Regions from separate parts of the Halobacillus sp. HZG1 genome, predicted to be linked through region 2. Evidence: a T-box and tRNA genes for the amino acid it is inferred to sense, from the RefSeq annotation. Region 2 holds a T-box; the other holds one or more tRNA genes.

Region 1 (15,762 bases), on a different contig from region 2:
ATTATCAAATCAGAACGACCCAGCATGAGCGCTCACCTTTTGTCCTTGAAAGAATTCTCAAAGCCACGTTGGATAACAAGATGAAACACAATCAAACTCGTGAACAGGACCCTTTGGGTAACCAGCGGAGGAGTTCAATCCACATACCCGCGAATACCCATGCAGTAAACGGCTTTTACCCTTCATTTCAGAGAAGTGGGACAGAGAAGATTCTTTCTCGTATGACAGGAAAAGGGCGTCACTTTAGCGAAACTGTATGAAAAAGCTAAAGGAGTCGTGGTTATGTCTTTTCAGCAGTTGAATGAATGGTGTTATTATTATCAGAGTTCCGTTAATATTGGATACGTACATGATGGGGAGGATGGGTTACTCATCGATGCAGGAATCGATGCTTCATCCGTGAAAAAGGTGCTCAAGGAACTTGAGAAAAGGAATCTTCCTTTGACGCACCTTTTTATTACCCATGCCCACGCAGATCATTATGGAGGAGCCCGCTTTGTTCAGGAAAATTATAATGTACATACCGTCGCTCCTGTATTTGAAGAAGCTATTTTAAGAAATCCAAGCATGGAACCTCTTTATTTATTCGGAGGGAATGACCCGCTTCCGGAGTTACATAATAAATTTTTGGAAGGTCCGGCGGTTCGGGTGGATGAAGTCGTGGGGGAAGGGAAAGTAGGGTTTGGTTCGCTAACAGCGGAAGCTTACCATCTTCCTGGTCATAGTTATCATCAGTTGGCCTTAAAAGTCCATGAAATTCTCTATGCGGCTGACTGCTATTTTAGTGTAGATACGCTGAAGAAGCACAAAATTCCTTTTTTGACGGATGTCAGTTTGACACTGGACAGTTTAGACCGTGTCTCTCAAATTCCATGCAGTGGGGCGGTTCCTGGTCATGGGAAGTTTGAAGCCAATCCTATGCTGACGATACAAAACAACATGGATTACCATGAACAGCTGTCTGCCTGGCTGCATCAATACCTTGCTGAAGAGGGACTGGTTGCACACGAAGTCATCGTCAGGGCGATGTGTAACCAATACAATGTCGAAGCCCAGGGTTTATCCCAATGGCTGTTATTCAGAACGGCGGTCACTGCCTATTTGATTGGATTAAAAAAAGCGGGCCTCGTAGAGGACCGCATCATGAACAATACGTGGAGTTTTTCTATCACAGACCAATAACGTATAAATCCGGCTCGCCTTCTTTGTGTTCCGCGTACATGATTTCAGCAGGATCGTTGAAGTTCTGTGCTCTCAGTTGATCTTTCAGCCACTTCTCATCCAAACCTGCTTCTTTGAGATTATCCCATACGACTTCTCCATCACTAATGATCGTACGAGGGAGAGGAACGGGTTGAGGGGCTAAGTTCATATCATCACGAGTGACATTTTGGTACTGGGATGATTTCAACACAGAAATTGTACCATCTGTTTCAAGGACAGCATATTGAACTTCCTGTATAGAAAAAACATCCTTAGAGCGCAGCAAATGCTGGAGTTGATTAAGGTCCAGCTTATTCTTCTTCAACTGATCACGATCGATTTTTCCTTTATATATGACGAGGGAAGGGCTTCCTTCCAATATCTTACGTGTTCCTTTGAATTTTTGGGTGATCACTTCCGTGGTTAAGATGAGAATAGTCCACAACAGGATGGCAAAGCCGACATCAAGAATTCCGACTTCTTCATCGTATAAAGCATTACCGACCAGTTCTCCAAGGACGAGAGCAGAAATGAAGTCAAATGCCGTAATTTGGGTGATCTGTGTTTTTCCAAGCAATTTTGTCATAATAAATAGTGCAGTAAAACCAAAAAGTGTTTCCAAAGTAATTTGTAAGTATTCCATACTTCTCACGACCCTTATCTGTAGCCTATACGCATCATTTTAGACAAAAGGGTCTGAGGATAAACGAAAAAAACTCCGGAATCCCGGAGTTTTTTTCGTTTATCATTTTATAATTTTTTCACCATCGTTACGTGAGGGATGCCGGCATCCATGAATGTGTCTGAAATGGTCACATATCCAAGAGATTCATAGAATGACTCTGCTTGCGTTTGAGCGTTCAATTTGGCTTTATCATAAGCATAATCACGGATGACTTCTTCCATAGAAGCAATCATTTGTTTACCTAACGATCGGCCCCGGTAATCCTTTAGGACACAAATTCGTTCAAGTTTTCCAAACCCATGAACAAAACGTAGTCGTGATGCAGAGACCGGCTGTTTTCCCTCATACCCTACAAAATGGATGGCGGAATCATCAAACTCATCGATTTCTATTTCCAAAGGAACCTGTTGTTCCTCTACAAAGACAACGCGTCTCACATAGAAAGCGTCGTCTTTCTGTTGTTTATTCTTAACTTTCATGATATCCAAGGAGCATCACCCTTTGCCGAGACGGAAGGTTTCGTACACACTCCATGCTCCGTTTTCGAGTTGATAAAGCAACTGGAAGCGGTCCACTTTATCATTCAAGTCGAACTTCAGCATGCGCAGGCTGCCATATACATCAGAAAACTCTTCATCCGAAAGTTTTTGTGCAATTGTAATATGTGGGACAAACGCGAAATCTTTTTCCTCGGGAAGTTCACCAGCGTGCAATTTGTCATTCAGTTCAAAGATCTCATCGGACGGTTCAATTTTTAAGTAAATCGTATTTGTAACGGGAGAGAAAGAGCTCACCTTGTACACGCCATACGAAAAAGGCTGTGTGTTTTTAGCAATTTCACTCAATTCAGGAATGATTCTATTTTCAATTTCTTCTTCTTCTGCTTCAAAAGCTTCTTTCATCGTGATATGTGGGGGAATCAATGCATAGTGGGGATCGTACCGCTTGCGGTATGAATTCGCCACATCCTGTACTTTTTTTGATGGAAAAACTGCTATTCCGTATCTCATTGGACTAACCCTCCTGTTTCCTTCTATATCGCTATTCCTTACCAAACATCTTCAATAAAGCACGTTCAAAATCCTTCTGCCAAGTGCCCCAAGTATGGTCACCGTCTAATTCATGATACGTGTAGGCGAGTGGCTGGCGATTTAAAAAATCGCGCAGTTCACGGTTAGGTACAAGAAAATTCTTTCTTGCTCCTTCAGTCGTTTCAACATCTGTTTCATCCAACCCAATGGTATGATAAATGGTCAAGGAAGAAAAGTCTTTGGTGGATTGCACGACCTCTTTTACATGTTCATCGACATAAGGACTCTGCATGATGACATTACCGAATATGTTCGGGAACTTCACCGCTGTCATCAACGCGAGCGTTCCTGCTAAAGAGTCACCGACAAGCGTGCGTCCTCTGCCCATGCAGTAACCAGGCAATTCTTCATCTAAGAAAGGGACAACTTCGCGAATGAGAAAATTCACGTAATCGCTTTGTTTCTTTCCGTCTGGATGGTATTTGTCCTGGCGGTCATATTTGTCATTATAATGGATACCGATGAAAATAGTGTTCTCAATTTCTTGTTCTTTATGGAGCTTGTCACTCAATGTGGCCGCGCGTCCCATCGAGTAATAATCGTTTCCATCCTGCATGATACAGAAATGGTATTTGTATAATGGAGAGAAATTCTTCGGGGTGTACACCCTTAGTGTCATTGTCTCCTCTAAGTATTGACTATCTATGGTATATTCTGTCATGGATCCGTCTCTACCCATTTTCCGACCACCTCCTTACAGCATGGAAAGTTCCTTTAGGCATTCCCATAAAATTTTTCGTATAAACGTTCCACTATTCATTTTATCATATAATTGTCGAAAAAGTTGAAAAGATGATAGTTGGATTTTCAGGTAAAATGTTCTTATGTAATTTAATCATGTTTCGTTAACTAGAAGGTTTGTGGAAAACTGGATTTCGAGACTTTTACGGGTGTTAGGGACTCCGGAAAACGGTGCGCTTTCCATGGACGAGTGATGAGCCTCCTCGAGCTATGTATTAACCCCTTATCAATGGCCAGGAACCATTCATTATTTAAACGAGACATGGATTCCTTTGAGGATCCGGGGGAAGCGCTCCTGCGGAAAGCGATTCATTCTATCGATCCCCATCCGCCCAACAACATCGTCTCTAAACGGATTCTTCCACAATCCGGAGCTTCAGTGAAGGAATGGGCCTGCTATTTAGCACGAGCTAGTTGACATGGTTCGCATTTCGTAGTATATTATTTCTTGTCAGCAAGTTAAACTTCTTACATACGATTCCGTAGCTCAGCTGGGAGAGCGCCACCTTGACAGGGTGGAGGTCGTTGGTTCGAGCCCAATCGGAATCACTAATAAAAAAGAGAGCATTCATATGAATGCTCTCTTTTTTTGTGCCTTTTAAAATGATGGAGATTAAAGTGGAAACGAATTAGTCTATGGGTTACTGTCAGGCTCGGGACGTCCCGAGCCTTGTTTAACTATGACTTTTGTAAACGGAAGTTTTTATTACAGGCTTCTGCTAATTTTTCCACTTCATGATTAAACCTCTTGAAGTCGAGGTTATCCAATTCCTCTACTTTTACAGCATTGATAATTGTTTTTCCGAAGATCCAAACATCCTCCTGAATGGCCTGATCGTGCATGGCGGCGATTTTGTACAAAGATTCGACGACACTATTCATAACAGATATGTCATGATAGCCATATATTTTGATTTGGTAGAAACTCTTATACAAATACTCTTCAAAGGATTTCGGTTGTGCTATTAAGCGAAGTTTCTCATCACTATCAATGTAGTAGCGGATCGGCTCATAAACAGAGGCGAGCTCTATAAGAAGAGAACCAATACGGTTTATGCAGTTGGTCGCTGTATGAGGATCGTTCAGACTTGGAGAGATGGCTCTGACTGCAATCTCCACAAGTTTTTGGATAGAGAACTCGACATCCTGTGTATCAATCCGCTCATTGCCGATTAAGACATAGGCTGCGCATGACCCAGGGTTTTCAAGATCTCGATCTGAATCTTTCCAATAATAAAAAAGGGGCATTCCTTTTTGGATATAGTCTCCCATTAAAAAGCTTGTTTCGAGAATGAGAGAGTGGTTTTTGGCCCACTTAATAAGGGCGCCGTACTGAACATTCTGAATATAACCTGATTTCTCAGCCGGAATCACTTGGGCTTTTGATTGGTCCAGCGCTTTTAGTTCGTTGTCATCCCATTCGGTGGCTGTATGATAATTTTTTTCTTCAAATGTTTTTTCAATAAGGGCAGAGGTGCTTTTTCTTATGGAGCCAATTAAGTTATTCACTTTTAGGAACCGAGAAGAATGGTGAATGAACAATATAAAAAACGCTAAACAAATAATAGAGACGATAACCGTAAAGAGGGGACTGACCAAACCTAGGCCCGGTTCTTTTCCCAATAGAAACAGGTTGATGAGAGAAAAAATAAAGCCAAAAGAAAAGACACCTAACACATGTTGAGTGACACGACTCTTCATGAAGTCTTGTAAGGTGCGTGGTGAAAACTGAGTAGTGTACGTTGTCAGTACCACCATGATGGTCGAAAAACTAATCGTGGTCATCGTTAAGATAGAGGTCACCATCGAACCATATAACGTTTGGGCAACCGATGACTTCGTCAAAAAGAGAGAAGGGATGTTGTTCTTATATTCTGAAATGATCCATTGATCAATCAGAGCGGTTATCGCCACAGCAATGATTGAAAGGATACTGTATATCGTAGGGAGAAACCAAAAACTGTCTCTAATATTTATCCAAACCTTACCTTTGTTCATTGAAAAACCTACTTCCTCGTATAGTGTATGTTTCTTAGTATGACCGAATTTAGCCGGGATAAAAAGATGCATTTACGTAAACTTAAAAAACTCTTAAAATTTTATTGACACTTTATTTGTTCCGTAGTATATTATTATTTGTCAGCAAAACAGCCGACAAATTTCTACATACGATTCCGTAGCTCAGCTGGGAGAGCGCCACCTTGACAGGGTGGAGGTCGTTGGTTCGAGCCCAATCGGAATCATCCATACTAAGTGCCGGAATGGCGTAGTTTCTCATCCAGGGAGAGGCTGCGTCATTTCTTTTTTTTAGGATGAAATATCTCTTTACTCTCAAAAGAAAAGAGACAGATCTGTACTGTCTCTGAAATACTTCAAAACTTTTATACTTCCTTGAAGTTGATTGATATGATTCGGTCTGTCGATGGGTTATAGATGACCGTCCCTTCGATACTCATTGTTTCCTGAGGGGATTCCATAACAAACTTGTAAACTTCCTTCACGTTACCGTTCTGCTGGGTTTGGCTCACTTTACTGTAATCGGTAGCATTGTAATTCGGGTAGGCCGATTGAGCAATCTCTAAAAGATATTTGCCCCATTTTTCTTCTTCTAATTGAGGGTTCGGTGTGATTTCTACATTGATGACACCAAGCTCTACACCTGCACCTAGGGCTTCAAAGGCTTTTCTGTGAAGGTTGATTTTATTTTCCGGGTAGTTAGGGACCTGGTCTACCACCGTGACTAACACGACTCTTTGATTGGTGACATTCTTCACTTTGATTGTCTGGCCGCATTGGTAAGGTGAATTCTGACCGACAGCCGCTGTCATGTATCGGTTATTCGACCATGGAATGCCACATTTGGTTACTTCTCCGCCTTCTGTCCAGCTAGCCTGGCCGCGCACCGGTTGTCTTACACTATAGCCATAGGAGTATGCTGGGTTTCTGTAGGCTTGAGGATAGGCATAGCGAGAATAAGCCTGATAGGGATTTGCCCCATAAGGATAGCCATAACCATATGGGCCATGATTAAAATTGGCGTACATTCATTTTCCCCCTGTCATTACTTTAGATCCTCAATAGCCTATGTCATTTTTGGTTTTTGTGTGAACATTCAATATGTACTCCGGTTTTCCGTTGAAACAACATATGTAAAGCAGGTTAATCTATGAGTACTACCCAGTGATCATCTTTTAATGCAGCAGGTGGATATTTAAAGATGCTCTTATATACAGCCTTCATTTCATCGTACAGTTTTTTTGAATGGATGGTCCTTAAGTACTTGTTTGGATTGGCTTCAAATGATTGAAGCTTATCTAAATCAAGTCCTATCTTATAGGAGTAGAAGCGTTCAGGAGATCGCAGAAAAGATTTTTCTGTTGGCTCCGCATCACCCTGGGCAAGAGGTTTTTTGCTGTGAACCCTTATTCTTCTTGACGTCTTGTTATCCTCCTCAAGTTCCTCACAAACGTCGTAAAATTTCATGAAGGGTGCTGCCGAATCGCGATCGATATAACTGGTACGAAAACTGAACTCTACAGCTCCATGCTCACCAGATACGACACAAAAAGCCAGATATGTAACCTGATCTTTGATTCCTTGATCAATTTCTTCCTTGTTACTAAAGCAGTGACAAAAGCTTTTCCTCATGATTACACACCCTCTTTAATAGATTTTGACCTATTATATCACGCCTAACCTATCATTCGGTGATAATTAACTTCCAAACCATGTACCTATTCCAATTGTCTTAATTTGTTAATTAACTCTAGATTTACAGTTTTTTAACCATTGTTTCATATTCTCCAAGTAATATGCGTATTGCATCGACATATAACGAGGAGGAATACATTTGTTTAGTAAAAAGTATATGAAAAAATTATTGCCTGTGGCTCTATCCACATCTTTGATTCTTGGAGGGGCTGCTTTTACCTTTAACGATGAAGTTCTTGCAAAACCTAATAAAGATAAAGGAAAGGTAGAGAATATTATTTTTCTAATTGGGGATGGTATGGGGCCTAACTACACATCCGCTTACCGTTACTTCAAGGATGATCCTGCTACTCCTTATACAGAAAACACGGCATTTGATGAACATTTAATTGGTATGCAGGAGACTTATTCCTGGGATCCGGAAGAGAGTATTACAGATTCCGCTGCTGCTGCAACTTCAATGGCAGCCGGAATTAAAACTTACAACAATGCAATCGCGGTGGACATGCAGAAGAATGAAGTGAAAACTGCTCTTGAACTGGCGAAGGAAAAAGGAAAAGCAACAGGTCTTGTAGCTACATCTCAAGTCAATCATGCTACACCTGCATCATTCGGTGCTCACGATGAATCCCGCCATAATTATAATGATATCGCCGATGATTACTTTGATGAAAAAGTGAATGGTGAACATAAAATTGATGTATTGCTTGGGGGAGGTACTTCTTATTTCGAAAGGGAGGACCGCGATCTGACCAATGACTTCCAGAAAGATGGATACAGCTACGTGGAATCTCGTGAGGAACTAATGGAAGATTCCAATGAACAAATCGTCGGTTTGTTTGCACCTAAAGGGATGGACAAAATGATCGACCGTTCTTCAGATGCTCCTTCTTTGGAGGAAATGACTTCTACCGCCCTGGAAAGGCTGAGTAAAGACAAAGATGGGTTCTTCCTCATGGTTGAAGGCAGTCAGATTGACTGGGCTGGTCATGATAATGATGTAGTAGCGGCTATGAGTGATATGCAGGATTTTGAAGCTGCCTACGAAGAAGCTATTGAGTTTGCAAAGAACAATAAGAATACTTTGGTTGTTACGACAGCTGACCACTCAACAGGCGGAATGACCATGGGTCGTGATGGAGAATATCAGTGGAATCCTGAACCTTTAAAAGCTGCAGAACGTACACCTGACTTTATGGCTTCTGAGATTGCAGAAGGTGCTGGGGTTGAGGAAACGTTAGAGCAGTATATCGATCTTGAATTAACAGACGATGAAGTCCAATCCGTCAAAGATGCAGCAGAAAATGGATCAGTCACGGAGATTGATAATGCCATTGAGCACATTTTTGATATTCGCTCCGGTACCGGTTGGACTACTGGCGGCCACACAGGAGAAGATGTAATTGTTTACGGCTTTGGACCTCAGTCTCAACAATTCGCAGGATTGCATGATAACCATGAAGTTGGACAAAAGGTCATGAACTTGATTGAGAATGGAAAGATGAAAAAGCAGGCACATAAATAAAAGAAAAAGCTTCCCTTCCAAAGGGAGGCTTTTTTAGAAAAAGGAGAGAAACCCGTTGAAACATTTGTTGCTATTATTGAGTTTAACTATTTCCATTATCCTCACTGGTTGTTCAAACCAGGTGGCTGGAGAAGGGAATGAGTCGGAGAATCAAGCTCCATTATTTGAAATCCCGGAACAAACGAAGTATAAAAATAATCCCCAAGCCCCTGATGATCAGGGGCTAAAGGAAGTAGGGGACCAGGCGGAGGATATGGATGGGCAGATAGCCCTTAAATCTATTAAAGAGATGGAGAAGTATGTAGAAGTGGGAGCGGTCCAAATGGTGGTAAAGGATGTGAAAGTGCTAAATTACTCTCCATCGCCTGACTTGGTGGATTATTTCCATGCCTTTACTCACAATGAAACCAATTTTAATTATATAAAGTTCACCGTCGCTATAAAGAATACGGGAGATCAGAAAGTGAATGTAGCGCCCGTGGAAGTCTTGAAGACGAATACCGGGGAGAAGCTGGGATTCAATGACGACTTTTATTTGGAAAAGCTGAAAGGAGAGTACGAACCGGGTGAAACACGAGTAGGGCAAATGGGATTCGTCCTCGAACAGGATTGGGAAGAATTAGAGACTGTGATCATAGAGACCAGTGATGTTTTGGATGACGAAGGTAATACTGTGGCAGAGGGAGAAAAAATAGAAGTAGAATGGGAAAAAACATTTAAGTTTGGCAAACAATAGAATAGAAGAAACAAGCGGTCCTCCATCTTCTTAAGGTGGAGGGGCCGCTTATTTTTGTTGTTCATCATAGGTTACCCATTTACCGGTATGCCACCATTCACGTGGATCATTTGACCTGTCACGTAACTGGAATCATTGCTTGCTAAATAGACATAAGCAGGAGCGAGCTCATACGGTTGTCCTGGGCGGCCCATGGGGTTTGTGGAACCGAATTCCGCCACTTTTTGTTTATCAAAACTGGCAGGGATTAATGGTGTCCAAATAGGTCCAGGGGCGACGCCGTTCACACGGATGCCTTTACTTACTAATGACTTGGCTAGAGAACGCGTAAATGTCGTAATGGCTCCCTTGGTTGAAGAGTAATCAATCAATTGTTCATTGCCTTCATAGGCAGTAACTGATGATGTGTTAATGATCGTGCTTCCTTTTTGTAAGTGAGGGAGAACAGCTTTAGCCATATAGACATAGGAGAAGAAATTCACGCGAAAGGTCTTTTCAAGCTGCTGATTCGTAATAGCCATGAGGTCTTTTTGTGGTAATTGCATCGCTGCATTGTTTACAAGCACATCAATCTTTCTGAAGTCTGATTTGATCCGTTGGACGGTTTCCTCACAGAACGCTGCACTTCCAATATCTCCATTATATAGGTGACACGTGCGACCTTCCGATTCAATCAGCTGTTTGGTTTTATCAGCATCTTCCTGTTCGTTGAGGTATAACACAGCAACATCTGCGCCTTCCTTAGCGAAATAAAGGCTTACTGCCCGTCCAATTCCACTATCTCCTCCAGTAATCACCGCCACTTTTCCTTTTAATTTTCCACTTCCTTTATAGTTTGGATCCACATATTCCGGATGCGGCTTCATTTCATGTTCAAAACCTGGCTGCCGATCCTGATGCTGCTTAGGCTGAATTTCCTTCTTTTGCTTGCTCATCATACTCCTCCTGTATGTAAAATACTGGATGACCTGGTCACCCAATATTAGGATGCCCAGGTCATCCAGTTTTACCTAAATCGTAAATATCCCTTACCAAAAGGTCATTGTGTCAAAATGGGAGGTTTTTGATTTGACACTTCGTCCATTGATGTAGGAATTTTCTGAATTTATAATATATTTGAAGGGTGTAAAGGAACAGAATCTACGAGTAGAGGTGAAAAAATGGAGACAACTTTCTCGAAAAAGAACCAGGTAACGATTCAGAACTTCATTGGTGGCGAGTGGGTTTCGTCGGAAAGCGGGCAAGTGGAGGACGTACCCAATCCTGCAACAGGAGAGATCATTGCCCAAGTTCCCATTTCATCAAAAGAGGATGTAGATAAAGCGGTCCAATCAGCAAGAGAGGCATTCAAGACTTGGAAAAAGGTGCCGGTTCCGAAGCGGGCCAGAGTGATGTTCAAGTACCATCAGTTGTTGGTAGAAAATCGTGAAGAGCTTGCGAAAGCCCTCACACAGGAAAATGGAAAGACCATGAAAGATGCGACAGGGGAAGTGCAGCGAGGCATTGAATGTGTCGAATTCGCAGCCGGCGCCCCAAGTCTTATGATGGGCGACGTTCTTCCTGATATTGCGGAAGGCATTGACTCTGGAATGTATCGCTATCCCGTTGGGATTGTGGGTGGAATCACACCATTTAACTTCCCGATGATGGTGCCATTGTGGATGTTCCCACTCGCGATCGTGTGTGGAAATACATTTGTATTGAAGCCATCCGAACGTACTCCGATTCTTGCAAAAATGCTTGTAAAGCTCATTCATGAAGCGGGTCTTCCAAAGGGCGTTCTCAACGTTGTGAATGGTGCGCATGACGTCGTGAACGGATTGCTTGAGCATGACGAAGTCGACGCGATTTCCTTCGTCGGTTCCCAGCCTGTAGCCGAATATGTGTACAAAACAGCGGCCAACCACGGCAAGCGTGTTCAAGCACTAGCTGGAGCGAAAAACCACTCTATTGTTCTTCCGGACTGTAACTTAGATAAGTCGGTAGAAGGGATCATTAATGCCGCTTTCGGAAGCGCGGGCGAGCGTTGCATGGCTTGTTCTGTAGTTGTAGCCGTCGGCGATGTAGCTGATGATCTTGTCGCTAAATTAAAAGAAGCCGCTGATCAATTGAATGTAGGAAATGGGTTAGATGAGGAAACAAACCTCGGACCGTTGATCCGTGACTCCCACCGCGAGCGTGTTCTAAGCTATATCGAAGCCGGGGAGCAGGATAATGCGAAGCTTGTCCGTGATGGTCGAGTAGAACTTCGAGAGAATGAGTCCGGCTATTTCCTTGGTGCAACGATTTTTGACTACGTCACTGATGAGATGAAGATCTGGAAAGATGAGATTTTTGCTCCTGTTCTTAGTATTGTTCGTGCTGATACACTTGATGAAGCGATCGAAACGTCCAACAAATCTGAGTTCGCTAACGGTGCTGTTATTTACACATCAAGCGGAAAAGCTGTACAACAATTCAGAGAAGAGATGGATGCCGGAATGCTTGGTGTCAATGTCAACGTTCCTGCCCCAATGGCGTTCTTCCCGTTCTCTGGAAATAAAAAGTCCTTCTATGGCGATCTCCATGCCAATGGTAAGGATGGGTTGAATTTCTATACGAAGCGTAAAATGCTGACTCAACGCTGGTACTGATGATCTGGTGCGCGGACTTTTTTGAACATTCCGCGCACCTTCCACTTAACATCCACAAATTTCCTGCCAATCTTACAAAAAATCTAAACAAAGCATGCAACATTTAACATTATGTATAATGGAATTTTTCAATTTTTCATGTAAAGTGAAAATAGTTATTTAAAAATTCAGTAAATAAAGAAAATTCAATTATAGGAGGTGAGTCTGAATTTAAGAAATCACAATCTTGGGGGATTTGATTTCAAGATGAATGGACAACAAAACAGGATTACATAAGGAGGAATTATAGTGTCTGATAAAGTCCAAATAGGTTTGATCCAGGCATCTCATGATGTGGATGGAAGTGAGCCTGTAGAAGTTCACAAACAACATTCCATAGAGAAGCATATCAAACTAGTGAAAGAAGCAGCGGAAAAAGGGGCGCAGATCATCTGTCTTCAGGAAATCTTCTATGGTCCATATTTTTGCTCGGAGCAAAACCCGAAGTGGTACGATTCCGCGGAAGAAATTCCAAATGGTCCAACGACGATACGTTTCCAGGAGCTTGCGAAGGAGTTAGGCGTTGTCATTGTTCTTCCTATCTATGAAAAAGAGGGGATTTCAACGTACTACAATACAGCTGCGGTCATCGATGCGGATGGATCTTATTTAGGAAAATACCGTAAGCACCATATTCCACAAGTAGCTGTAGGGGACAAAGGGCACGGATTTTGGGAGAAATATTACTTCAAGCCAGGAAACCTTGGCTATCCTGTATTCGACACGGCCTTTGCCAAAGTTGGAGTCTATATCTGTTATGACCGCCACTTCCCAGAGGGGGCTCGATTACTAGGATTAAACGGAGCTGAAGTAGTCTTTAACCCATCAGCGACTGTAGCCGGACTTTCTGAATACTTATGGAAGCTTGAGCAGCCTGCTCATGCGGTAGCCAATGGGTATTACCTTGGTGCCATCAACCGTGTCGGTTATGAAGGACCGTGGAATATGGGTGAATTTTATGGACAGTCTTATCTTGTCGACCCGCGCGGAAACTTCGTTGAAACGGCCAGCCGTGATCAAGATGAAGTCCTTATTGCAGAAATGGACAAGAAGTTTATCCGTGAAGTACGTGATACATGGCAGTTCTATCGCGACCGTCGTCCGGAAACTTACGAAAACATGGTTGAGCTTCTCCCTTAAAACCTATCCATCAGACACAAAGTAGAAGTTCTGCATAGAGCAAAAGAAAATGAACCATTTTCTCTATGTGGAACTTTTTTATTAAGAGGCCTATCCAAAAGCCTCTCTTTTATTAAAGGAGGGAAACATCTTGACCCAGTTAAAGAGCAAAGGAATTTCATTAGAAAATCTGAAGGTGAACTTCGAGGAAGTCCATGACGGACTGAATGCTCAGGAAGCGATGGAAGAATCGAACCGATGTCTATATTGTTACGACGCACCTTGTATCCAGGCTTGTCCGACAGGGATCGATATCCCGAAATTCATTAAAAAGATTGCCTCTGGCAACTTAAAAGGATCGGCGACAACCATCATGTCTTCCAACCCTGTCGGAGCGACCTGCGCCCGTGTTTGTCCGACGGAAGAGTTATGCGAAGGCGCTTGTGTATTGAACCATTCCACTGAACCGATTTTAATTGGAGATTTACAACGATTTGCGACAGACTGGGCGATCAAAAACGAACAATTATTGTTCAAGCCTGGCAAGAAGAACGGGAAAAAAGTTGCGGTTGTGGGAGGAGGCCCTGCGGGGTTAGCGGCAGCCAGAGAACTTGCCAGGTTTGGTTATGACGTGACAATTTTTGAAGCCGAAGCTGAAGCAGGCGGTCTTGACACCTACGGAATTGTTTCTTTCCGGCTTCCACAAGATATATCCCGCTGGGAAGTCGACCAAGTCGAGAAGCTTGATGTCGAAATCCGCACCAATACTCGTGTAGGCACAGATGTTGCTTTTGAAGAGCTGACCAATGATTATGATTCGATCGTTTTGACAATCGGAATGGGAAATGTTCCGATGCTCGGTATTGATGGAGAGGATCTGGAGGGTGTGCACGACGCGATAGATTTCGTGAAAAGTACGAAATCGGGTCCAATCACCGACGAGCTCCTTGGGAAAAATGTCGTCGTTGTCGGAGCTGGTAACACAGCTATTGATGCAGCGACCTGCGCCGCTCGAAAAGGTGCTGGCGATGTAAAGATCGTCTACCGCCGGACGAGGAATGAAATGACCGCATATGAGTTCGAATATGATTTTGCCAAGCAGGACGATGTCGAATTCAACTGGCTCACTCAACCTGTTGAAATTATCGGCGATGAAAACGGAAAAGTCACACACCTGAAATGTGTGAAGATGGCCCTGGGTGAACCGGATGCAGATGGGAGACGACGACCTTCTCCTGTTGAAAACTCTGAATTTGTCATGAAAGTGGATGCTGTTATCAAAGCGATTGGTCAAAGCCGTTATACCGATCTTATTGAAGGGTTCGGGCTGGATCATGAAGGTGGCGTGGTCACAGTAAATCCAGAAACAATGCAGACATCGAACCCGAAAGTTTTTTCAGCGGGTGATGTCATCTTTGCCAAAGGGCAGGGAGAAGCGATGGTGGTAACCGCCGCTCAACAAGGAAAAGAAGCAGCGATGGCGATTCACAAACAACTGGCACCTGAACCGACGAACGCCTATAAATCTTTCAACAAGGAGGAACATACATGGCTGACTTAAGTTTGAATCTTGCAGGAATTAAATCACCGAATCCATACTGGCTCGCGTCTGCGCCTCCCACAAACTCAGGCTATCAGGTCCAGCGCGCCTTTGAAGCAGGGTGGGGTGGTGCTGTTTGGAAAACGTTAGGTGAACCGATCTTGAACGTATCCTCCCGTTTTGCTGCCGTAGGGTTTAACGGAAAACAGGTGGCTGGTTTCAATAATATCGAGCTGATTACAGACCGTCCATTAGAAGTGAACTTGAAAGAAATTTACGAAACGAAAAAAAGGTTCCCGGATCATGCGATCATTGCTTCATTGATGGTGGAACCGACACAGGAGAAATGGCATGAAATTGTCAAACGTGTCGAAGATGTCGGCGTGGATGGATTGGAGTTGAACTTCGGGTGTCCACACGGGATGGCGGAGCGCGGCATGGGTGCAGCGTCCGGGCAGGTTCCTGAACTCGTTGAAAAGCAGACAATGTGGGCGAAAGAAGTCGCGCAAACGCCTGTCATCGTAAAGCTTACCCCGAACATTACAGATATTACTTTTACAGCGGAAGCAGCCGTTAATGGCGGCGCGGATGCGGTCAGTATGATTAACACAATCAACAGTCTAGCTGGGGTCGATATCGATTCATGGGATACGATTCCGAACGTAGCTGGAAAAGGAGCCCACGGAGGATATTGTGGTCCTGCCGTTAAGCCGATTGCATTAAACATGGTAGCTGAATG
Region 2 (15,762 bases):
TCGCTCAAAAGCTTTGAATATACAGGCAGAAACGATGAAGAGTATTGAAAGAAAGATGCCCGAGCTTACCGATCGCGAACGGAAAGTGCTAAGTAAGCACACAAAGAGTATCATCAATCAAATGTTGAAAGAACCGATCTCTCAAGCCAAAGAAATGGCAGCTCAGCCGGATTCAGAGGAAACCCTGCGTTTATTCACTCAAATCTTTGGTATTGAAGAGCAGGTGAAAAAAGAGGCGGAAGAACAAGAAAAAAAGAACAGCGTGAAGGTGAAGAACGATACAGAGGCCAGTGATTCCATCTCCATCATCAGCCCTGTAGCCCATTCATAAGGTGGAAATGAAATGCTTGAATTCAAATGGGTTTACGAACTTATCCTTTTTCTATATGGATTGAGTATCATTGGATACTTCATCGACTTTGTACAAAATAACCGGAAGGCGAATATAACTGCCTTCTGGTTACTTAGTATGGTTTGGGTTTTGCAAACCTTCTTTTTACTCTCGCAGGTTTTTGTCAAAGATGACTTTCCAATTATGACGGTTTATGATGGATTATATTTTTATTCGTGGATTTTAGTGACGTTCTCCCTCATCATTAATCGTCTTTTTAAAGTGGACTTTCTTGTATTCTTCACCAATGTGGTCGGTTTTTTGATTATGATCATCCACATTTCTACGAGAGCACAAAATGTCTTGGAAAACAGGGGAGTGGCTCTTGTTAATGAGCTCCTTGTCATCCATGTCAGTTTAGCGATTATTTCTTATGGGTTCTTTACCTTATCATTTATCTTTTCTGTCATGTATTTACTGCAGTACCGTTTATTAAAGAAAAAGAAATGGGATGCCAAACTATTTCGTCTTGGTGATTTGACGAAGTTGGATCACTTCTCTTATGTTTCCATCATATTAGGGGTCCCACTGCTATTAATCGCCATTATTTTAGGGGTTGTTTGGGGATATGTCTCTACGGCCGTGTTTTACTGGTATGATTCTAAGACACTCGGGTCGTTACTTGTACTAGTCGTCTATGTCGTTTATTTGACGCTGAGAGTCATAAAAGGTTATCAGGGACGGACGATCGCCATATTCAATGCAGCAGCATTTCTGTTTCTATTGATCAACTTCTTTTTATTTGGTTCATTATCTAACTTTCATTTTTAGTTTTGAGGAGGAAATGTTTTGAGAAAAATTGTCATTGGATCACGCAAAAGTAATTTAGCGATTACACAAACAGAATGGGTGATCGAACAGTTGAAACAGATCGATCCATCCTATGATTTTGAAATCAAACGGATCTCAACAAAAGGGGACCAAATCCTTGACGTGACCCTTTCTAAAGTAGGCGGCAAGGGGCTCTTCATCAAAGAGATTGAACAGGCGATGTATGATGGTGAAATTGATATGGCTGTTCATAGTATGAAGGACATGCCGGCGGTTGTTGCAGAGGGCTTGATGGTGGCGGCTGTACCGATTCGTGAAGATCACCGGGATGCTTTTGTATCGAATGGCAATGTTGCTCTTAAAGACCTTCCGGCTGGAGCAATCGTTGGAACAAGCAGTTTGAGACGCGGTTCCCAAATCAAGGCTGTACGCCCGGACGTTGAAATTAAATGGATCCGCGGAAATATAGACACACGTCTTCGAAAGTGTAAGGAAGAGGATTACGATGCCATTGTTCTCGCAGCTGCAGGCCTAAAACGTATGGGCTGGGATGATGATGTTGTAACCGAATATTTAGAGCCTGATGTCTGTGTGCCGGCTGTCGGGCAGGGAGCGCTTGCCATTCAATGCCGCGAAAACGATTCAGAACTACGCGATTTCCTAAAAAAATTGAATCATGAGTACACCGAAACCACGGTTTCCGCTGAACGCAAATTCCTCCATGATTTGAATGGAGGCTGTCAAGTTCCGATTGGTGGTTATGCCTACCGTAAGGGAGAGGAAATTGTCTTGACAGCGCTTGTCGGAACGCCTGATGGAAAGACCATCTTGCATGAAACGGTTTCTGGTACAGATCCAATTGAAGTAGGGAAAGAAGCAGCAGATCGTTTGAAAGCTCAAGGGGCTCAGGAAATTGTGGATCGTGCTAAAGAGGAGTATGACCAATAATGCAGCCATTGCAGGGGAAGCGAATTCTCGTGACGAGAGGACAGTCCCAGGCACGCTCATTTATTGACAGAATAGAAGCAGAAGGCGGGTGTGTGTATCATACTCCCCTTCTCTCCTTCCAATTGAATGATTCTGAATCTCATCAAGAGGTTTTGAAACGACTTCACGACTATTCCTGGGTGTTTATCACAAGCGCGAATGGCGTGGAGTTTTTTTTCGAGCTTCTTAAAAAGTACAAGGTGGAGGTTCCGCCGTCCCTTAAATTTTCCATCATTGGATCGAAAACTGAGAACCGTTTAAAAGGTTTTGGAATAAAGGCTGACTTCATCCCTTCTAAATACCATGCGTCTTCGATGGGGAGAGAATTCCTTGCCCGCTACCCTCAACCTGGTCCGATTTTGTACATAAGAGGAAATCGTTCAAGAGACGCTCTTCCCCGCATGTTTGATGACAAGGGTGTATTTTTCCATTCCATGACTGTATATGATACGCTACTAGTGGAAGAAAAAAAGACTCAACTCCTTGCGTGGATTCAGGAACGGAAGATTGATGCATTAACCTTTACAAGTCCGTCGACCGTACGCGCCTTTGTCTCTATGGTCGAGAAAGAAGGGCTTGGGATCCCCTGTTTTTGTATCGGTCCGACGACAGCCAAGGAAGCAGAAAAATGTGGGTTTACGAACGTTCACGTCCCGGAACAGTTCACTATCCCCCATATGTTAAAACAGATGACTTACTATTTTTCTAACGAAGGGAAAAGATAAATATGAAAGATTTGCAGTTCAAACGCCACCGTCGCTTGCGCCGAACGGATTCCATGAGAGCGCTTGTAAGAGAGACTCATCTTCGTACAGAAGATTTAATCTATCCGATTTTTGTGGTAGAAGGAGAAGACATCAAAAATCCAGTGGGTTCGATGCCAGGCGTCCACCAAGTTTCCCTTGATCATTTGAATGAGGAAATGGATGAGCTTGTACGGCTGGACATTAAGTCTGTGATTGTCTTTGGTGTTCCTGCAGAAAAAGATGACGTAGGAAGTCAAGCCTATCACGAGGAGGGGATTGTGCAGCGTGCGATCGGTCAAATTAAAGAAAACTTCCCTTCTCTAACCGTGGTGGCCGATACTTGTCTATGTCAATATACCGATCATGGCCATTGTGGAATTGTCCGTGACGGGGATATTGCCAACGATGAGTCTTTGACTTATATTACAAAAACAGCGGTGACGCAGGCGAAGGCAGGTGCTGATGTCATTGCTCCATCCAACATGATGGATGGTTTTGTTGCAGCTATTCGTCAGGGGCTTGATGAAGAAGGGTTCAGCCACATTCCGGTGATGTCATACGCGGTTAAGTATGCTTCATCTTTTTATGGCCCATTCCGTGATGCAGCTCACAGTTCTCCTCAATTTGGTGACCGCCGTGCCTACCAGATGGATCCAGCGAACCGCCTGGAAGCATTAAGAGAGGCTGAGTCAGATGTAGAAGAAGGGGCAGACTTTTTGATTGTTAAACCCGCACTTGCTTACCTTGACATCATGCGAGAAGTGAAAGATCGTTTTAACTTGCCACTGGTCGCCTACAATGTCAGTGGTGAATATTCGATGATTAAAGCGGCGGCACAAAATGGCTGGGTCAATGAAGAAGAAATCGTACTTGAAAAACTGACCTCTATGAAACGGGCAGGCGCGGATCTAATTATCACTTATTTCGCTAAAGACGCAGCTCGTTGGTTAAATCAATAAAGAGGACAGAAAGGGTGTCGGAGAATGAAAACATTTGATCGTTCAAAACAAGCCTATACGAAGGCAGTAGAATTAATGCCAGGTGGAGTGAACTCTCCAGTACGTGCATTTAAATCTGTCCAAATGGACCCGATTTTTATGGAAAAGGGGGCAGGTTCAAAACTGTATGACCTTGATGGCAATGAATATATCGATTATGTCTTAAGTTTTGGCCCCTTAATTTTAGGTCATGCCGATGAAAGGGTGACAGAAGCTTTAACCAAAGCCACGGCCAATGGAACAAGCTTCGGTGCCCCTACAGAAATGGAAAACGCATTGGCGTCCCTGGTGAGAGAACGGGTGCCTTCTATTGAGATGCTGCGTATGGTGAATTCAGGCACAGAAGCCACGATGAGCGCCCTTCGTGTGGCTCGTGGATACACTGGCCGCGACAAGATTTTGAAATTTGAAGGGAATTACCATGGCCATGGAGACTCCTTGCTGATCAAAGCAGGCTCTGGTGTAGCGACTCTTGGACTGCCAGACTCTCCTGGAGTTCCGGAATCTATTGCACAAAATACGATTACCGTTCCTTATAATGACTTAGAAAGCGTCCGCTATGTCTTTGAAGAATTCGGAGACGATTTAGCTGCTGTCATTATTGAGCCTGTCTCAGGAAACATGGGAGTCGTTCCGCCAAACGAAGGATTCCTGCAAGAGCTAAGAACATTGACGGAAGACAATGGAACGGTTTTGATCTTTGATGAAGTTATGACTGGTTTCCGAGTTGGGTACCACAGTGCCCAGGGTCACTTTGGTGTGACTCCTGACATGACATGCCTTGGAAAAGTAATTGGAGGCGGCCTCCCTGTAGGAGCTTATGGCGGAAAGCGTGAAATCATGGAACGGGTCGCTCCAGTCGGTGACATCTACCAGGCGGGTACGCTTTCAGGGAACCCGCTGGCCATGACAGCCGGTTATGAGACGATTTCGGCTATGACGGAAGAAGCGTATGCTTCCATCAATAAAAAAGTAGACCGTTTAATTGAGGGTTACGAGCAAGCCGCTGAAAAACACAACATTCCACTGACAGTAAACCGCGCAGGTTCAATGGTCGGTTTCTTCTTCACAAACGAACCTGTTACGAACTTTGAGACAGCCAATCAATCGGATTTAGAAATGTTCACGCGTTATTTCCAGGGAATGATAGAAGAAGGTGTGTATTTGCCACCTTCCCAATTTGAAGGATTGTTTTTATCCGTCAAACATACGGATGACGATATCGAGAAAACGATTCAAGCAGCGGAGAAAGTCTTTTCAGAAATTAAATCGAAGTAATAAAAGCGCATGGGGTCTCCTCATGCGCTTTCGTTATGTATATTACTCTAACTTCCGCATAAGGTGATAATAGAGAAAAGTGTTTATTACCTTAGGGAGGGGACCGTACTTTGCAAAACAAACAAAATGTATTCTCATTTTACTTAGATGAATCCATATGGTTCAAGGAAGGACAGGGCGTACGCGAGTTAATTGGCATATCACTAGAGCCTGAAATCACTATTGAAGAACTTGGAGATGAGGTCCGGTTGAAAGGAACGGTCGATCTGGCGGGCGAGTACATTCCTACTGGAAGCGGGGATGCCTTGGATGAAAGTCCTCTTGCCGCTTCTGTACGAACCATGGACTCGGTCGAACCATCTGAAGAAGGGGTTCATACGTTCCAGCATTCTTTCCCAGTGGAAATCACTGTTCCTTTGGAAAGAGTATCGAATTTAGAAGACGTGTTGATCGACATCGAAAGTTTTGATTATGAACTTCCGGCCAATCGTCAACTTCGTCTTCATGCTCATGTGAATATTAACGGCCTGGAAGAAAAACAGCAGGAAGCATCGAATGAACCGAAGTTCGATGAATCAGCAACGATCGGCCCTGTCAATTTCCAAGAACAAAGTCCAAATGAATCGACGGTTCTGCCGGAACGTGAAGCACCTATTTTCCGGATTGAGGAGAAAGAGGATGAAAGTGAGCATGAGGACGACGGCCGCTGGTTTTATAAAAAATCACAAAGCTTCCCGGAATTTTTCGGTCATGCGCAGGAAAATAGTCAGTTAAAACCGGAAGAGCCTTCTTATGATAGTGCGAGTTGGGGAGAAGTCAGTATCGAAGAGTCCAGTAGTGTAGAATCCAGCAGTGAAGAGTCCGATCAAGAGAGTGCTCAGGCACCTGGAGGTATGGACGGGATTAAACAAATCTTCAAACACCTCTTCCCGAACAGAGAGGACACCTATACACAAATGAAAATGTATATCGCCCAGGAAGAAGAAACATTATCCTCGATTGCGGAAAAGTATGACGTATCTGTGAAACAATTAGAACGAGTCAACGATTATAAAGACGATGTTTCTCCTGGGCAGATTGTGTATATTCCGAACTAAATCCATTTATATTTGAAAGCGAGATACAAACCGAGGACCAGGCCGAGGAGGAAGATATCGAAAGTAGTCGGGAAGATGATGGTTCTAAGCGCCTGGAAAATAACGATGGGAAGCAAAGATTTTTCAATAACAAACAACCATGTCCTGCACCAAGGAGGCAGACGGTAACGATACAAACGACTCATTAAGGGCACCTCTTTTCATTGGAGGATATAGGCTCCTGGGCAATCGGCTCAGGGGTTTTCGCCTTTTTCTTTGACGTAGTTGACTAAATGCCTCTTTTTTATATACAATATGTAATATAGTCTTTATACGTGAAATGCTTAGATAGGGAAGAGTACATGAACAATTCCTTCAGAGAGGAAAACAGTCGGTGAGAGTTTTCCAGGAACCCTGTTGATGGAAGGTCGCCCTTGATGCAGCTTCTTTGAACTTAGAGTAGAAGAAGCCGGTTAGAAGCCGTTATTTTTTATTTGAGTGTACAGGAAGAATTTCCTGTAAATTAAAGGTGGTACCACGGAAATGAAACCCTTTCGTCCTTTTTTAGGATGAAAGGGTTTTTTTATATTTATAAAGAGAATAAAAGGAGGAAGATCCAATGAATCAACAAGATCTTTCAATGCCCACTAAGTACGATCCGGCAGCTGTTGAAAAGGACCGCTATCAGTACTGGGTGGATGGTAAATTTTTTGAAGCTACAGGAGATAAAAACAAGGAACCTTATACAATCGTCATTCCACCACCGAACGTAACAGGGAAGCTGCACCTCGGCCATGCGTGGGACACGACATTACAGGATATCCTGACACGTGTAAAGCGGATGCAGGGATATGATGTACTCTGGCTCCCGGGCATGGACCATGCGGGGATTGCTACACAGGCAAAAGTAGACGCAAAACTTCGTGAAGAAGGTATTTCGCGTCATGATCTTGGTCGTGAAAAATTCCTAGAAAAATCCTGGGAGTGGAAGCATGAGTATGCGAAATTCATCCGTGCCCAGTGGGAAAAGCTTGGACTTGGACTTGATTATTCACGCGAACGTTTTACACTTGATGACGGTCTGTCTGAAGCTGTTAAAGAAGTGTTTGTCACTCTTTATGAAAAAGGCCTGATTTATCGTGGGGAATACATTATCAACTGGGATCCTGCCACGCAGACAGCTTTGTCAGATATCGAAGTGGAATATAAAGACGTGCAAGGTGCGTTTTACCACATGCGTTACCCTTTGAAAGATGAGGAAGGAACGATTGAGATTGCGACCACGCGTCCGGAGACGATGCTTGGAGATACAGCCATTGCCGTCCATCCTGAAGACGATCGCTACAAGCATCTGATTGGTAAGAAGGCGATTCTGCCGATTGTTGGCCGTGAAATTGAAATCGTTGCTGACGATTATGTTGATATGGAATTTGGTTCAGGGGCTGTTAAAATCACTCCAGCTCACGACCCTAACGACTTTGAAATTGGAAACCGTCACAAGCTGGAACGAATTCTTGTTATGAATGAAGACGGGACGATGAATGAAAATGCAGGCAAGTATAAGGGTATGGATCGCTTTGAGTGTCGTAAGCAAATCGTAAAGGACCTTCAGGAGAATGGTGTCCTTTTTGAAATTGAAGAACACATGCACTCAGTTGGACATTCTGAGCGAAGCGGAGCGGTTGTTGAACCTTATCTTTCTACTCAATGGTTCGTTGACATGAAGCCACTTGCTGATGCGTCCATCGACTTGCAAAAGGGAGACGATCAAGTACAATTTGTTCCTGATCGATTTGAAAAGCCGTATCTTCACTGGATGGAGAACACCAGAGATTGGTGTATTTCGAGACAACTTTGGTGGGGACATCGTATCCCGGCCTGGTACCATAAAGAAACGGGAGAAATTCATGTCGGTAAAGAAGAGCCGAAAGATCCGGAAAACTGGAAGCAGGATGAAGATGTCCTCGATACTTGGTTCTCGTCCGCCCTTTGGCCTTTCTCTACAATGGGATGGCCTGACGAAAATAGTGAGGATTATAAGCGCTACTTCCCGACAAACGTACTCGTTACAGGGTATGACATAATCGGATTCTGGGTAAGCCGTATGATTTTCCAATCTCTAGAGTTCACTAATGAGCGTCCTTTCAATGATGTCCTTATTCATGGTCTAGTTCGTGATGCTGAAGGTCGTAAGATGAGTAAATCTCTAGGTAATGGTGTCGACCCTATGGATGTCATCGATAAATACGGAGCGGATTCTCTTCGTTACTTCTTATCTACTGGTTCATCTCCTGGTCAGGACTTGCGTTTCCATTGGGAGAAAGTAGAGTCAACGTGGAACTTTGCTAATAAGATTTGGAACGCTTCCCGCTTTGCGTTGATGAACATGGGCGACTTGAAATATGAAGACATTGATATCACAGGTGAAAAATCAGTAGCCGATCAATGGATTCTGACTCGTCTCAACCAGACGATTGAGCAAGTGACGACAAACATTGATAAATATGAATTCGGTGAAGCTGGCCGTCATCTTTACAACTTCATTTGGGATGATTTCTGCGATTGGTATATCGAAATGGCGAAGCTTCCGTTATATGGAGAAGATGAAGCGCGTATCCATACGACACGCTCTATCCTCGCCTATACACTAGATCAGACCATGCGCATGCTTCATCCATTCATGCCATTTATCACGGAAGAAATCTGGCAGCACCTCCCTCATGAAGGAGAATCTATTACACAGGCTTCATGGCCGGTAGTAAGAGAAGATTTCCATAATGAAGAAGCGGTCGAGGAAATGAATCGTCTTGTATCCATTATCCGTTCTGTTCGTAATATCCGTTCAGAAGTCGATACACCAATGTCCAAGGAAATTCAGTTGATGATCCAGGCAAAAGACGATACCATCGTCAAAGAGCTTGAGAAGAACCGCGATTATCTAGAAAGGTTCTGTAACCCAAGTGAACTGACGATTGCCACAGACTTGCAGGCCCCTGAAAAAGCGATGTCAGCCGTTATTACTGGAGCTGAACTATACCTTCCATTAGCAGGCTTGATCAACATCGAAGATGAAATCAAACGTCTTGAGAACGAGTGGAAGAAATGGGATCAGGAAGTCACACGTGTTCAAAAGAAACTTTCCAACGAAGGCTTCGTAAGCAAAGCCCCGGAACATGTCGTTGAAGAAGAACGTAAAAAAGAAACAGATTACCTTGATAAACGTGCTAAAGTAGAAGCGCGAATCAAAGAGTTAAAAGCATAAAGAAAGGGGGAGGGTATTCTACGGAGTACTCTCCTTTTTTGAAAAGAGGGAATGGAAATGGAGTATGAAGAAGCAATTGATTGGATTCACTCTAGAGAGAAATTCAAAGTGAAGCCAGGGTTGAAACGAATGGAGTGGATGATGGAGAGGCTTGATCATCCAGAGAAAAAATTCAGGTCTGTCCATATCGCAGGAACGAACGGGAAAGGCTCTACGCTTTCTTTTCTACGTTATATCCTCCAACAGCAGGGAACGTCTGTAGGAACCTTCACTTCTCCTTACATTGAGAAGTTCAATGAACGAATCAGTGTTGATGGTCAAGCCATTCAAGATGAAGATTTAGCTGAATTCGTGCTTAGAGTTAAACCTCTCTCTGAAGAACTAGGGCAGACGCATTTAGGAGAACCAACGGAATTTGAAATCATAACAGCGGTAGCCATGCTTTATTTTTCCGAGACCCCACTTGATCTTGTGTTGATTGAAACAGGCCTGGGAGGACGATTTGACTCTACCAACATCCTCACACCTGTTCTATCCCTCATCACAAATATCGGACATGACCACATGAATGTTCTGGGTTCTACAATAGGAGAAATTGCGGAAGAAAAAGCGGGCATCATCAAACCTGAAATCCCGGTAGTTACTGGTGTGAAGCAGCAGGAAGCTATAGAAGTAATCACTCAGAAAGCAAAGTCCTGTCATTCGAAGGTGTTCAGACTTGGCCATGACTTTAATTTCACTCATCAATCCAGTAGTGATGATGGAGAAAGTTTTGTTTTTGCAAATGAAACGTTCCATTCTGAAACGTTTGTCAGTCAAATGAAAGGGCCTCACCAGGTAGAAAATGCATCGTTGGCCATTCAGTCTGCTGAAGTATTAAGAGCTCTTGGAATCCAAATAGATCGAAATCTTTATGGAAAAGGGGTTGCGTCTACACGGTGGCCCGCAAGGTTTGAGAAAGTGATGGACGCTCCTTTGACCATTATAGATGGCGCCCACAATGAAGAGGGGACGAGCGCTCTTGTAGAAACAGTGAAACGCCATTACGCGGATCAAAAGGTTGTGCTCGTTTATTCTGCATTAGAAGACAAGCCTGTTAAAAAAATGTTGAAACAACTGGGAAGTGTGGTCGACAAAGCTTATATGACAACTTTTGAATTTCCGAGGGCTCTCAAAGGTCATGAGCTCGCTGAATACTCGGATATCGCCGAAACCGTCGCTATTGAAGATTATAAACAAGCCATACAGCAAGCCTCTGAACAAGTGGGAGAAGACGGCATTCTGCTCATTACAGGCTCCTTGTATTTCATTTCTCGAATAAGGGAATATTTTGAAATTAAAGAAAATTCAAGGTAATATGATGATATTCTGAATATTCTTATGGTAAAATGGTCTTATTCTTGTGAGGGTCTTTAGGGCGGGGGTGGTAGGATGACAAAGCAAAAGAAATATGCAATTTGGTTCGTGTGGGCATCCACTTGGCCTGCTGGTTTGGTTTACTTGTACTTGTGGTTATCCCCTGTATTTGAAGGAAGCAGAATAGAGATCGCAGCATTTATCATCCTTGCTTCGATCGTTGCTTTATTTCCGCTGCAAATCGGAGACCACCCCGTCTTTTTTACGCAGGGGATTGCATTTGCCGTTTTTTTATATTACGGACTTTTCATAGAAATCATCGTTTCCCAAACAGCGATTTTAGCATTGATGGCTAAAATGAGGATTGGAAGAACCAATCTGCACCGTTTACCGATCAATTTGTTTATGTTTCTACTGATTTCCGTAGTATCTGCTGGCCTTTATTATGCTCTTGGGGGCACACACGGCCCTTCCGCTGTGAATGATATAGGTGATGCACTTCCTATTGTGAGTTATGCACTCTCACAAATTATTCTCAACCAGTTTTCCATAACTTTCGTAGCCAAAGTTCTTTATCGTAAAGAGATGAAATGGCTCGATAAAGGTTTTGCCTGGGAAGTGTTAACATCAAGTCTTGTCCTGCCTGTCGGCTTTATCCTTTATATGGTTTTTTCAGAATTTGGTATTAGTGGGATTTTCTTTGTCGGCATTCCTTTTATTTTTATTTCCGGCATGCTGATGCTTTACCATAACAGCAATCAAGTGAATACTTATTTAAAAAAGACGAGTATCATCGGCCATGAACTGGCAGGAAAGCTCGGAGTGAAAGAAGTGCTGGATATTTTCGTCGATCGATTGAGCGAACTCCTTCCGGTGGACTATATCTATGTTTATGATGTGAATAAAAAGAAACGGATGGAGCTGATCCGTTTCTTTGATCGATCGGGAGAAATCGATTTTCCAAACATCCAACTATCCAGGGGACAAAGCATAAGTGGCAACACATGGTTGGAGGGTAAGAGTGTCTTTTATAAAAAGAAATCAGAATGGTCACACTTAGAGAATCAATATACCCCGGATCGTGCTGAAACCGTTTTGTCTGTACCCGTGGAGAGGAATGGGGAAATTGTTGGGATCATTACTATTTATTCCATTAAAAAGCGTGCTTTTTTACAATTTCAGTTCATGATTTTGAATATACTAGGCAACTATTTAGGTGTGGCGATAGATAATGCCAGACACTATGAGAAAACGAAAGCAGAGAGTGAGCGTTGTGCTCTTACTGGCTTATACAATTATCGTTATTTTGAAGACTACATTGTGAACGTCTTTGAAATCAATCAGCGTCAAAAAAATAGACATCCCGTCTCCCTCGTATTATTGGATATTGATCATTTTAAGCGTGTAAACGATACTTACGGACATGAAAGTGGCAATGAGATCCTTGCTTCGCTGGCGGAGAGAATACAAGAGGCGTCAGCTGGACGAGGGACACTTGCGAGGTATGGGGGAGAAGAATTTGTACTGCTTTTGCCGGGTTATTCCGAGAATGAAGCAGTAGAAGTAGCTCATTCCATACGAGCGGGTATTATTGAAAAACCTTTTGATTCATTTGTCCATATGCATGACTCACCAGAACCCGTCTCTATTTCCGTAACGGCGAGTATAGGAGTAGCTACGTGCCCTGACCATTGTGAAGAAGCTATTGATTTAATTCGTCAGGCGGATCGGGCGATGTACATCGGCGCGAAACAGAAAGGCAGAGATCGCGTGGCCAGTTATAAAGAACTGATTCAAACTGTTCAATGATTAGAATTGGACAGTTTTTTTGTGTGATTCGTAGGTAATTTGTCGAATTATCCCAGGACAAAGTCCTATATTTACGATATAATTTTGATAATAGATGCCAATTGGAGGAGAAGGCGGATGCCGGATTTTAGGAAGGAAGAAGCATTTTCGCTAGTAGAAGTGGTCGTAGCTATGGCCTTGCTGCTTGTCATATTCATTGTATCGACACAAATCGTCATGAATACGCTGACACAATCAAATACGATTAATGAGGACTTTACGACGATGGAAATAGCTGATGGGGTACTGAAAGCCTATCAATCTAAATCTCTGGAAGATTTGGACGATAAAAAAGGCAAGGGGGAAATGGTCGTGAACATTCCTGATCTGCTGGAATTGCCATCTGCTGCAAATATCGACCAGTATGAAGGCCGAGTGCTGGTGACAGAACCTGATAAGACTGGTTTGAGTAACTATTTAACGAAAATCGTCGTTACGGTATCGAAAAATCGTAAAGAGACTCAAATAGAAGGATATGTGGAACGATGAACATGAAAAGTGAAAAAGGAATGACTTTAGTAGAGCTCCTTGCAGTCGTCAGTCTCTCAATGATCGTTATGGTGGCCGCTTATCATGCCTTTTACTTTGTCACAGGTGCCGTGGAAACCTCTTCTGCAAAAACTGAAATTAGAAAAGAAGCGAATATACTCCTCTTAAGTTTAGAAGAAAACTTGATTAATGTGGATGAGGTTGAACCCACAAACAATCTGACGGGAACTTTTCAAGCTTTCACCGCCACTTCCACTCGTTTAGGTGACATGGATGAAGATTCAACGTTTACTTACATAGATGAAACAACAGATGTTTCCATTCAGAATGGTCATTTACTTATAGATGAAATTCAGCAAAATAGTGAAGATACGGACTTATCCAATACAACGTTCGAATTGGATGGCAGTAAACTGACCGTCCTTTTAGAAATTTCTAAAGAAAATACAGATGAAACGTACAGTCTGGTTAAAATCTTCCGCTTAGGGACTGAGTGATGTTAATGAGAAACCTTTGTAAAAATGAAGACGGTTATGTTCTTGTTACTGTTCTTATCATGTTCGTCATCTTCAGTATTTTAGGCTTGAGTTTGATGAGCTATACCATTGGTTCTCAACAGTTTTCTTCCGCAAATACTGATTTTATCGAGACGAAAGCGGAAGCTGAAATGACCGTGCAGGAAGCGCAGGCTCAGATTATGAAAGGTATCGATGAAATCAATGATGATCTGACTGAAACGACCCCTGGTCTTGGAGGTGTGATCAGCAGAATCAATCGTGTGATTCATCAGGTGGAGAATGAGTTAGGTGAGGAAGGGCTTATCAGGAAAAAGATTCTCAAAGATGGTCAGAACGGTGTTTTTCTACAAAGGATTGATATAGAGGTGCCTGTAGAAGATTCAAGTAAAACGCTGGTCCGCACATTTACGGTTTCTACGATTGCTGATGTATTCAGGTACGGAGCTGTAACTCCAGGAAACATGCGCTTAAACGGAGCTCCTTTTATTAAAGGGGATGTATTTGTTGGAAATGATTTAAGGTTACATAATCAAGCATATTTCATTTCTGGGTATGGTCGATGGGCGAATACCTCCTACCCATCGATCCAGGGGGACTTGTCGGTAAAGGGACGGTATGAGAGCCCGGGGTGGTTTTGGAATTGGAGACTATCAGAACAGGACTTGGACTCTTACTTTGAGATTAAACCTAGAATAGTAGATGAACACCCTGATGTGGCCGCGTTAGAAGTATTAGGCTACATCAGGGAAAAAAGAAACGATCCAATGGGCGATATCACATCAAGAGCGTATCCTGGCAACATGAATGAGATTGATGGTTATCAGGTTATTAAAAAAGGTTATGAAAGACAGGGGAAATCTCCAAAAGCTCCTGATCAGTTTTATGGCGATACCTATATACGTGGGGATTTAAAATTACACGGCTCCCATTTGAAGGTAGATGGAAATTTAATCGTGGACGGTAATCTCACTATTGAACCGCAAGGAAACGATGCGTCCTCTCTCACCGTTGATGGTTCCATTTATGTCCATGAGAATGCGGACTTAACTGGAACGGTTACATTGCCGGAAGATCGATTCATGTATATTAATGGCTATCCCAAAAACGGGAATTGCAATGGAAATAACTCTCACAATAATAAATGCGGGGTTTACATAAGTGATCTCACCTTTCAGGGAAGTCTTTACACAAATCATGAAGTTGATATAAGGGAAGATTTGAATATGAACGGGACTCTTTATACTCGTTTGGGTGGACGAATAGAAAACTTGTCTAATGAAAGCGGCGGTACACTCGTTGTGGTAAGTGAAGGAGAATTAAGAATTGCCAACAATAATTTGTATAACAGTGAACCGAAAGTTATCAATGCATTCTTTTATACGAATAGTGACTTGGATATCTATGGGGTTGGCTCTAACTTGAAAATTCGTGGAGGTGTATATGGAAGGAATGTAACGTTAAATGCCGTTAAAGGTTCCACCAGTGATGAGTATTTTGCTGGTTCTACTAATTTCTCAAGTAGTAGTGACCCCTTGTATGTAGAGAAGAATCAGGATTCTCTAAGTCCTCAATCATCCAGGTTGACCATAGAGTATGCTCAGGAGCTTATTCTTAACCCGCCTGAAGGTATACCTACGGTCGATAAAGTCACAGTAAAAGAAATCGATCAACACTTTTACAGTCCATGAAGGGAGGAAATAAATGAATGACAGATCTACTTGTATGGTTCGTAACGGTTGGTGTCGCATTGATTGTTTTGCGGTATATTCCTATGAACCTGCCTATGAAGGGTCGGATGATCGTGTGGCTCACAGGATCATTGATTAGTTCATTAGCGCTGTTAGCTACGATCACCTATACGTTCTGGATGGGAATTCTAGCCGCGCTTGTACTTGGGGTTGTGTTTGCCGTATTTCTGCAGGAAAAAGCTCCTCGGGCATTTGCAGTTGGACAAGAGACTACAGAAGAATCATCAGATGAGAAAAAGATTCCTCCTCAAATGGAAGACTATGAGAATCGGTACCGTAACGACAATGATGACG

Evidence for each region. A T-box is a leader RNA that pairs with one kind of tRNA and senses whether it is charged. The one in region 2 lies ahead of VKA52_RS02825 (valine--tRNA ligase), so its partner is inferred to be a tRNA-Val.
Region 1: it encodes a tRNA-Val, which carries the amino acid that the T-box ahead of VKA52_RS02825 (valine--tRNA ligase) is inferred to sense. The anticodon was not compared.

The regions. Positions count from the first base shown of each region.
Region 1 is NZ_JAYLVQ010000011.1:25,091-40,852, reverse strand. It holds gene VKA52_RS00910 (hypothetical protein) at 1-260, shown strand, start outside; gene VKA52_RS00905 (MBL fold metallo-hydrolase) at 283-1,182, shown strand; gene VKA52_RS00900 (DUF421 domain-containing protein) at 1,169-1,846, opposite strand; gene VKA52_RS00895 (GNAT family N-acetyltransferase) at 1,954-2,367, opposite strand; gene VKA52_RS00890 (2'-5' RNA ligase family protein) at 2,383-2,898, opposite strand; gene VKA52_RS00885 (alpha/beta hydrolase) at 2,930-3,658, opposite strand; tRNA gene VKA52_RS00880 (tRNA-Val) at 4,197-4,269, shown strand; gene VKA52_RS00875 (DUF2254 domain-containing protein) at 4,399-5,718, opposite strand; tRNA gene VKA52_RS00870 (tRNA-Val) at 5,891-5,963, shown strand; gene VKA52_RS00865 (DUF3889 domain-containing protein) at 6,102-6,764, opposite strand; gene VKA52_RS00860 (hypothetical protein) at 6,880-7,368, opposite strand; gene VKA52_RS00855 (alkaline phosphatase) at 7,589-8,956, shown strand; gene VKA52_RS00850 (hypothetical protein) at 9,012-9,692, shown strand; gene VKA52_RS00845 (SDR family oxidoreductase) at 9,764-10,627, opposite strand; gene VKA52_RS00840 (CoA-acylating methylmalonate-semialdehyde dehydrogenase) at 10,853-12,325, shown strand; gene VKA52_RS00835 (nitrilase-related carbon-nitrogen hydrolase) at 12,614-13,504, shown strand; gene VKA52_RS00830 (NAD(P)-dependent oxidoreductase) at 13,635-15,044, shown strand; gene preA (NAD-dependent dihydropyrimidine dehydrogenase subunit PreA) at 15,032-15,762, shown strand, end outside.
Region 2 is NZ_JAYLVQ010000022.1:82,553-98,314, reverse strand. It holds gene hemA (glutamyl-tRNA reductase) at 1-331, shown strand, start outside; gene VKA52_RS02860 (cytochrome c biogenesis protein) at 344-1,162, shown strand; gene hemC (hydroxymethylbilane synthase) at 1,181-2,110, shown strand; gene VKA52_RS02850 (uroporphyrinogen-III synthase) at 2,110-2,874, shown strand; gene hemB (porphobilinogen synthase) at 2,877-3,854, shown strand; gene hemL (glutamate-1-semialdehyde 2,1-aminomutase) at 3,879-5,171, shown strand; gene spoVID (stage VI sporulation protein D) at 5,282-6,268, shown strand; gene VKA52_RS02830 (hypothetical protein) at 6,265-6,453, opposite strand; T-box leader at 6,584-6,812, shown strand; gene VKA52_RS02825 (valine--tRNA ligase) at 6,867-9,509, shown strand; gene VKA52_RS02820 (bifunctional folylpolyglutamate synthase/dihydrofolate synthase) at 9,561-10,865, shown strand; gene VKA52_RS02815 (sensor domain-containing diguanylate cyclase) at 10,941-12,674, shown strand; gene VKA52_RS02810 (PulJ/GspJ family protein) at 12,792-13,202, shown strand; gene VKA52_RS02805 (PulJ/GspJ family protein) at 13,199-13,699, shown strand; gene VKA52_RS02800 (polymer-forming cytoskeletal protein) at 13,699-15,408, shown strand; gene VKA52_RS02795 (hypothetical protein) at 15,426-15,762, shown strand, end outside.